DNA from 3 places in the Bariatricus sp. SGI.154 genome. Region 2 is predicted to be linked to each of the others. Evidence: a T-box and tRNA genes for the amino acid it is inferred to sense, from the RefSeq annotation. Region 2 holds a T-box; the other regions hold tRNA genes.
The links. The T-box of region 2 lies ahead of leuS (leucine--tRNA ligase). A T-box ahead of a tRNA ligase gene usually reads a tRNA of that ligase, here a tRNA-Leu.
Positions count from the first base shown of each region.

Region 1: it has a tRNA-Leu gene. The T-box ahead of leuS (leucine--tRNA ligase) is inferred to sense a tRNA for this amino acid. The anticodon was not compared.
Region 3: it has a tRNA-Leu gene. The T-box ahead of leuS (leucine--tRNA ligase) is inferred to sense a tRNA for this amino acid. The anticodon was not compared.

Region 1 is NZ_JBNPMC010000001.1:242,143-245,304, forward strand. It holds partial or broken gene ACQRBN_RS01205 (VirD4-like conjugal transfer protein, CD1115 family) at 1-35, opposite strand, end outside; gene ACQRBN_RS01210 (PcfB family protein) at 32-520, opposite strand; gene ACQRBN_RS01215 (DUF6017 domain-containing protein) at 527-1,426, opposite strand; tRNA gene ACQRBN_RS01220 (tRNA-Leu) at 1,731-1,811, opposite strand; gene pepV (dipeptidase PepV) at 1,964-3,162, opposite strand, start outside.
Region 2 is NZ_JBNPMC010000020.1:533-3,694, reverse strand. It holds gene leuS (leucine--tRNA ligase) at 1-1,184, opposite strand, end outside; T-box leader at 1,352-1,656, opposite strand; gene ACQRBN_RS10210 (hypothetical protein) at 1,911-2,333, shown strand; gene ACQRBN_RS10205 (CapA family protein) at 2,396-3,162, shown strand, end outside.
Region 3 is NZ_JBNPMC010000048.1:22,210-25,371, forward strand. It holds gene ACQRBN_RS15840 (aldo/keto reductase) at 76-1,185, opposite strand; tRNA gene ACQRBN_RS15845 (tRNA-Leu) at 1,366-1,448, shown strand; gene ACQRBN_RS15850 (hypothetical protein) at 1,614-2,255, opposite strand; gene ACQRBN_RS15855 (diaminopimelate decarboxylase family protein) at 2,328-3,162, opposite strand, start outside.

The DNA of each region.
Region 1 (3,162 bases), on a different contig from region 2:
TTGGGGAGCAGCTTTTTCTTCCAGTCAACCGTCATAATTCCACACCCCGGTCTTTGGTCTTGACCTTCTCCCGCTGGCGGTGCTGTGCTTTGGCCTGCTGCTTTGCCTGCTCCAGCTCCTTGCGGATGGAGGGCTTTTTCTCTTTCTCCAGGTTCTTTGCGGAGAACTCCCGAAAGGCCGCCGTGATAACGTCGGCATCCCGGCCCTTGAAGAACACCAGGTAGCGGGGTATATCGCCGCTGGTGTCCTTTTTCAGCGCGAAGTCAATGCCGTACTTCTTGGCGGTGGCGGAAAAGGCCCGGATGTTCTGGTCGGTGATCTCGATGTTTGAAACGCCGGTATTGTGCTTCATAAGCTGCCGGAGGGTCTGCTTGCCGTGGTGCAGCTTGGTCTTGTGGCCGGTCACGCCCTTCTGCATCTCGTCCAGCACTTTTTTCATGGCCTGTTGCAGCATCCCGGCGGAGAGCTTGGTGGCCTCCACACAGAGGGCAACGGTGCGCTGGGTGACTTCTTCCTGCATGAGTGATTACCTCCTTTCTCCGCTGCCGTACAGATCGTGGTTCACCAGGGACGCATAGTAGCTGTCGATGGTGGCCGGGGCGTTATACAGGGCAGCCAGCAAATATTTCTTGATGTTACGGACATAGGTGGTGTTCTCCCGCATACGGTCCAACACATACTCGATGTGAGAACTATTCAGCTTCAGGAACCGGGATTTGACCACCTCCGCCGGATAGTCGTCTCCGGCAATGCGGATCGTCTCCCTGCGGGAACAGACGGTATCCACCATGAGCTCCACCAACTCATTCAGCATATCCCGATCCAGCCGGTCATCCCGGCATAGATAGTCATACTCGATATTCTCCAAAATCAGTTCCCGATAGTTCTCCCGCTCCCGCATCCAGTCCCGTCCGGTCCGTTTGGCCCCTGCGGGGGTTTGGGGGCTTGATTGGATAGGATTTGATCCTTCCGTACTTGATGAATCAGTATTTGATATTTGGTTACTTGATCCTTTAGTATTTAATTGTGCGGGGTTTTCCTGTTCAGGTTTTCCCAAGACAGGAGAATCCAAGACTGGTTTTACCTGAACTGGATTTTCCCGTTCAGGTTTTCCCGGTTTAGGTTCCGGTGGCCTGGGCTGCTCCAGGATCGTGTACTCGATGCTGCCGAGCCGCCCGTTGGCGTTACGGACTCTTTCACGGATAATATACCCCGCATCTTCCAGCTCCCGAACCGTAGCACAAATGCTGTCCACTCCATCCCGGCATATCCGGGCAAGGCCTTTGGTGGTGTAGTCCCAATCCTCCGGCAAGGATAGCATGAGGGACAGCAGCCCCTTCGCTTTCAGCGACAGTGCCGTGTTCCGCAGATGATGGTTTGCCATCACCGTGTAGTCGCGGGTTTTCTCAATGCGAAATACCGCCATAATCTCACCTCCCTCCGGCGATCTGGAAAAGTGTTCGTTTTCGGGGAAAAGATGACCTCTGTATCCAACGGATACCCGAAGGACAAATCACCTGCGCCTGCTTTCCAACAGGCAGCACAGGAAGAAAATAGAGGGATTTTCGCCCCTAATTGGCACACTAAATTTTAGGCGTAAAAAAGGGCGGCTGCCTTAAAACAGTCGCCCTAATGTGGGGGGATATACAAGATATTTTTCTGTTCGGATGCCCGAAAACCATTGATATTACTGGGTTTTTCAAAAAGTTCTGTATCGCCACTCGTACCAATGCGGATGACAGGACTTGAACCTGCACGGGAATCCCACTAGATCCTAAGTCTAGCGCGTCTGCCAATTCCGCCACATCCGCATACGAACCTTATATAATATACACTATTTCCGCTACACTTGTCAATGATAATTTTCAGGTACACCCCATATATCAATTAGGTCAATTAGGTACACCCCTCATGTCAGATGGGGACGTAGTAAAAGTGCATTTTACCACGTCCCCATCTGCTGCTATTTCTGTGCTAATTCATACATTGCTGCTGCTACAATCTGGAAAGATGTCATCAATTTATCCACTTCCGCATACTCATTCGGCTGATGAATCACTTCCGGATCTCCCGGGAAGATCGGTCCGAATGCTACCATATTATCAAATGCTTTTGCATATGTACCTCCGCCGATTGCAAGAGGTTCCTCTGTACCGCCAGTCTCTTCTCGATATACTTTCATCAGTTTCTGTACCAGTTCAGAATCCTTCGGAACATATACGAGTCTTCCAGTCTGCTCAATCTCTGCTGTCAATCCATATTCCGCTGCTGCTTTCTTCACATTTTCCACCAGAAGCTGCTGATCAGCATTCTGTGGATAGCGAATATCCAGCGTAAAGAATAACTCTTCCGGTGTACATTTGATTACGCCAAAGTTACAGCTTGTATCGCCAGTTTCCTCATCTTCCCAGCAAGCACCGAGAGACTCTCCCTTTGTCTCTGAACCAATCTTCTCTAATACAAAATCTGCCATCTTCTGAAGGTCTCCACCAAGATCGATTCCCTGCTCTTTCAATGCTGCAAATAACTGGATTGCTGCATTCACGCCAAGATGAGGCGTGCTTCCATGTGCACCTCTTCCATTAGAAATCAGAATTGTTTTTCCATCTTCTTTTGAAACAGCGATTGCATCTGTTGCTTTAAAATCAAGATCTCCTTCTACAACCATGGTACATTTTGGCGTTACAACGTTTTTGGCTGTGCCACCTTCAATAGAAAGGACCTTAATGGCTGATGGATTCTCTACTTTCTTGGTCACTTCCCAGAATGTCTGTCCCTTCTCGCAGAAGATAACCGGATACTCTGCATCTGGTGTGAAACCAATTGTCGGAAGTTCTCCACCAACTTCAATATAGTGCTGTACGCAGGATGATCCATTCTCCTCATCACATCCGAACAGCACGCGGATTCTTCTGCCGATTGGAAGTCCCAAGTCACGAATTGCTTTCATAGCGTAGATTGCTCCAATCGTAGGTCCTTTGTCATCGAGTACTCCACGGCCATACATCTTGCCATCTACGATCTCACATCCAAGCGGATCATAATCCCATCCCTCGCCTAGCGGTACAACGTCCAGATGTCCAAGAACTCCAACCATCTCTTCACCTTCGCCAAATTCAATCCATCCTACTTTATTATCTACATTGCCGGTCTTGAATCCAA
Region 2 (3,162 bases):
TCCATTCCATTCCATTCACCAGAATTGATCATAGTTCCACTAGCTTCTGTATAAGCCTCCGTCATATTTTCAATCTCTTCCCCATCCTTGGCAATAACCTGAATAATCGGGATACCGAACTTAGTCGCAAATTCAAAGTCACGATCATCATGAGCAGGTACACACATGATAGCACCTGTACCATAATCAGACAGCACGTAATCAGACAGCCAGATTGGTGTCTTCTCGCCATTTAACGGATTAATTGCATAACTTCCTGTAAATACACCTGTCTTCTCTTTATCCTGCATACGGTCTACATTGGATTTCATAGAAGCCTCGAAAATGTATTTCTCAACTGCTTCTCTGGTCTCGTCCGTTGCAAGGCTTTTTGCCAGTTCATGTTCTGGAGCCAGTACCATGAAGGTTGCTCCATATAAGGTATCCGGTCTGGTTGTATAGACCGTAATCTTCTCATCTCTTCCATCCACTGGGAAATCTACTTCTGCACCGTAAGATTTGCCGATCCAGTCTGCCTGCATCTTCTTAACCTTCTCCGGCCAGTCAAGTTTATCCAGGTCATTTAACAGACGCTCTGCATAAGCAGTAATCTTCAGCATCCACTGACGAAGATTCTTCTTGGTAACCTCTGAACCACAACGCTCACATTTACCATTGACAACTTCTTCATTAGCAAGACCTGTCTTACAGGACGGGCACCAGTTGATCGGAAACTCTTTCTCATAAGCAAGGCCTTCCTTGAACATCTTTACGAAGATCCACTGTGTCCATTTATAGAATTCAGGATCCGTTGTGTTAACCTCTCTGTCCCAGTCATATAATGCTGCAATCTCACCTATCTGACGCTTGATTTTCTTTACATTCTCAGCAGTAGAGATCGCAGGATGTACCCCCATCTTAATCGCATAATTCTCAGCCGGAAGACCGAATGCATCCCATCCCATCGGGTGAATGATGTAGTATCCCTGCTGTAACTTGTATCTGCTCCATACATCGGAGATTACATATCCTCTCCAGTGACCTACATGCAGGCCATTGCCTGATGGATATGGGAACATATCCAAGCAGTAGTATTTCTCACGCTTGCTTCCGTCTTCATTTACTTTGACGTTTACCGGATTCTTCTCCCAGTTCTCACGCCATTTTTTCTCAATCGCCTTATGATTATAAGGTATCTTTGACATCTTATTATTCCTCCTATATTGATTACTTGGTGAGGTTCTTTCGAACCTAGTAAGCAATATACATCTTGCCGACTTGGCGAGGTCCTTTCGAGCCTAGTGGCGCAGATGTTTCCTACTTACTTTACTTGGTGAGGTCCTTTCGAACCTAGTAAAAGCCTTCTCATCTCTAAAGAGACGAAAAGGCTTAAACTTCCGTGGTACCACTCTTTTTCATCCGCATGATCTATCCGCATAACACTCTGGTTACATCCATAGATTCTATGCCGATGCACTCATTACTTCTATAACGGGAATGCCCGCTTCTGCCTATGCTGCTTGATGATATCTTTTTAAAGCGTCACGATTTTCGAATCATCATGCCTTTCACCAGAAGAACTCCGAGGCGAGTTGGGAGATTACGCTAACTGCCTCGCACCATCCGGCAGTTCTCTGATAACGATAGGCTCTTACTACTCCTCATCAACGTTGCTGCAATATTTTTTACTTATTGTATGCTTTCTTATTATATGAAGAATGTTAAAATAAGTCAAGTCCAATCTGCAATTATCGCTGCAACTTAATTTTCATGAAATTTTTCGTAAATTTTTCACGTAAACTTCATATATAAATTTGTAGGCATAAATTATATTTTTTAGGTTGTTCCCTATACTCCTTTAGTGTATAATAGACATAAGCAAATCGTACTGAAACGCTCAGTATAATATGATACATAAAGGAGAGTTTGCCATGGTAAATTTATTAACAGGCCCAAAAGGCAGCGGAAAGACACAACAAATGATCGAGCAGGCGAATCAGAAAGCAAAAACCTGTAATGGAAATGTAGTATTTATCAAAAAGACTCATCGTGATACAGCAAGTGTTGCATTTGATATCCGTACTATCTGTATGGATGATTTCCCGGCAATTACGAACACAGACGAATACATCGGATTCTTATATGGAATGTATAGTTCCAACCACGATATTGAATGTATATTCATCGATGGAATCCTGAAACATGCTGATATTTCTCTGGACAGTATGCCTGATTTTGTAGAGAGACTGAAAAAGATTTCAGCAGAATGCGGCATTGAATTCTTCGTAAGCATCAGCGCAGATAAATCAGATTTATCTGGAATCAGCGAAGAAGGCTGCAGTTACCTGAATTAACATAACACGACAAAAGACAGCGGGCAGCCTGATAAGAGGCTGCCCCTTTTTATGATAAGACGATGAATGAGAAAAAAAATGATAAAAGAACAAGAGATGCCAGAGGTATGAAAAATACTTCCAACACAAGGAATTCCAGAGGGATTAAGGATGCCTCCGGTACCAGGAATTCGAAAGGAATCAAAGCCGCGAAAAACAAACGTGCAAGACGCAGGAAGTTAAAAAGACTGCGCTTGTTATTCTGTGCTCTTTTTCTTATCCTTATATGCCTTGCTCTGGTACTTGGCGTACGGGCAATCGTATCTTTAGTTACCAAATCATCCGACCAGCAGGAACAATCATCTCAATCCACAGACAACACGCAATCCAAGAGTAAGATTGATATTTCCGGTGTTGATGTAGAGGAACTGGTCATTGATAACACTACACCCAAAAATAGCGATAAACCTGTCAAAATTACTGTCAGTTCCATCGGCGACTGTACTCTGGGTACGGATGTGAATTTTAACCAGTCTACCAGCCTGAATGCTTATTATGATAATCAGGGACCAGATTATTTCTTCAAAAATGTCCGTTCGATTCTGGAAGAAGACGATCTATCTATCGTCAATATGGAAGGAACTCTTACGTCTTCTGAAGACCGCCAGGATAAGACATTCGCATTCAAAGGTCCTGCCGAATATGCTAAGATCCTGTCCGGAGGTTCTATTGAAGCCGCTAATATGGCAAATAATCACAGCCATGATTATGGCGAACAAAGTTATACTGATACCCTCAAAGCCCTGGAAGATGAAGGTATCGTCACTTTCGGCTATGAACATGTCAAAAT
Region 3 (3,162 bases), on a different contig from region 2:
GATTCTCCATCTAAAATTAGAACTACCTTCTTACTATACACCAAAACATTTATTTTTGAAAGCAATTTATTCTTTTTAAAGGCTTGCAATCTCCTTCAGTCTTTCGATAATCGGAAGATGCTGTGTACACTGTCTCTCGCATTTTCCACAGGCAATACACTCTAAAGCCTTCTCCTTGGAAATGTCCCAGTGATTATCCAGTCGATCCTCGATTGCTTTCTGCTCGCCAGTCAGAATCATCTGATTATAAGCATCCATGAATTTTGGAATCGGAATATCTTTTGGACATCCTTTGCAGTAAGCGCAGCCAGTACATAAGTTATTTAGTGCCACACCCTTGCCCTCATATTCTTTCACAATCTCTTTCGCCGGCTTCTCTTCCAGGTTCTCTACGGCTTTGACCGCATCATCAATATGTTCCTTTGTCGTACAGCCTGCCAGTGTTACAGTAATCTCTTTATGGGAAGCAACAAAACGAAGCGCTGCCTGCGGAACCGTCAGATCTGTTTCTTCTGCCAGATAAGCGAATGCATCCGAATTCGCCGGAATCATTCCTCCGCCCAAAGGATTCATTACCACAACTCCCATACCTTTCTGATGTGCTGCCTCAATACCACTCTGTCTGAAGCGGTAATTAAGCGCATTATATCCGATCAGCATTCCTTTGAACTTGCCTGTATCTACTACTTTCTCGATATCATTGCCCTGCATATGAGAAGAGAACACGATATTACGGATCAGTCCCTCTCTCTTGGCATCCTCAAAAAAACCATACAACGCATCCATATGCCTTTCCCATGACTCCAGACTCAGCATACACCACATATGATAGAAATCAATGTAATCTGTCTTCAATCTGTCCAAAGATAACTCTAGTCTCTTTCTGAAAATGTCTTTTGTCGGATGATCTCCTGCATCTAGTGTTCCCAGATTCGTCTTAGAAGTTACATAGATATCACTTCTTTTCACCTGCGATAACGCAATTCCTGTCACGATCTCGCTCTTATCATCACAATAATGCGGTGCTGTATCCCAGTAATTGATTCCCTTCTCATATGCATAGAGCGGAATCTCAGCACATTTCTCCAATCTTCCCGCTTTGATATCCTCTTCATCATAACGCATAGTTCCGAGCCCGATTGCGGACACCTTCATTTCTGTATTTCCATATTGCTTATAGTACATAATTGCCTCCTTTTTTTAATGTGTGAATTCTCGTGTCGCTGACCTTTTCCCATTATATCATAGTTCCTATAATTTCAACCAAAAAAACAAGCAAAAAAACCTCTAAAATTCTTCACAAAAGCATTGACATCTTCTGATTTTACCGTTATAATTCAATATGTTGTCGATGAGATAACATAAGCGGATGTGGCGGAATGGCAGACGCACAAGACTCAAAATCTTGCGGGGGCGACCTCGTGTGGGTTCAAGTCCCACCATCCGCATTCAGAAAAAGTACGGGAAACCTTGATGTGAGGATTCCCGTTTTTATTTGGAAATTTTTCTAAGAAAAGAGAAGCGATACCTTACAGGCACCACTTCTCTTTTTTGAATATTATAATGAGAGTAAAGAAAATCTCCCGTAATTCAAGACTATTTTATACATATTCCTAGAACTTATCTGCCGGGAACAAAGCATCATCCAATGCAGTCATATCTTCCTGAGCGATATAATATACATTATCTGCATCCGGCTTAACTGTAATGGTAACAGTTGTAGGATCTCCATAGACCGGAGCAGCAATTCTCTCAGCCATAAGTTCATACATTTTCTGGAACACCATCTGGTTGATCTCTTCATCGCTTGGAATCTGTTCAACGTTCGTCAGTTCTTCTGTAACAGCAGTATTAACCTCATCCTGAAGTCCTTCAAAAGCAATGAATGGCTCTACGGTTACATCGATTGTAAAAGCATCGTCACTTGCTTCTTTTGCTTCGCCAACATCATACTTCGCCAGTTTGATCATATCCAGGAACAACTGTCTGTAGTTCTCTGTCATTTCTTCTGAAAGACCCAGATCAGAGAATCCAGCCTCCTTCATCGTTACGTCAATATTACCCTCATACAATTCCTTTGCTTCTTCTTCACTTGACTTCGTCCATTCCATATACTTTGCGAATTCACCTTTGTAACTGGCATCCAGAACAGACTTCGCATAAGACTGTGCATCTTCCGTACTCATTCCTCCGCAACCGCACAGTACTGTCATTACTACAACCAGTAATACAGCAAGCAAACCTCTTTTTCTCATAACTTTTTCCCCCTTGTGAATTAAGATAATATAACCATACTCCTATCTTCACATAAAATCAACTCTTAACAGTTATTTGCCAATTAACTTTTTCCCGATATCAAAGCAATCAAATGTAGCAAAATAATCTGCCGGAGTCTCCGCTCTGCGGATCAACTGTGCCGTACCATCTTCTTTCAGGAGCACTTCTGCTGATTTTAACTTTCCATTATAATTATATCCCATAGAGAATCCATGCGCGCCAGTATCATGGATGACCACCAGATCTCCCATGTCAATCTTCGGCAGCATACGGTCAATGGCGAACTTATCATTATTCTCGCATAGAGAACCTGTAACATCATATTTGTGATCATGCGGCAGATTCTCTTTCCCCATTACCGTAATGTGATGATATGCCCCATACATCGCCGGACGCATCAGATTGACCGCACAAGCGTCCACGCCGATATATTCTTTATGGGTATGTTTCTGATGAATCGCTGTTGTTACCAGGCATCCATAAGGTCCCATCATGAATCGTCCAAGTTCTGTATAGATTGCAACATCTCCCATTCCTGCCGGCACAAGCACCTCCTCATATACCCTGCGTACGCCATCACCAATCACACGGATATCATTCGGCTCCTGATCCGGCGTATAAGGAATACCGATTCCTCCGGACAGATTGATGAACTTAATGTGTACGCCGGTTTCCTGCTGAAGTTTCACCGCAACTTCGAACAGCACCTTTGCAAGCATCGGATAGTAATCATTTGTAACCGTGTTACTTGCAAGGAAAGCATGGATACCGAACTCTTTCGCTCCCTTTGCTTTCAGAATTTTGAAAGCCTCGAAGATCTGCTCTGTTGTCATGCCATATTTGGAATCTCCCGGATTATCCATAATATCGTTACTAATCTTGAAC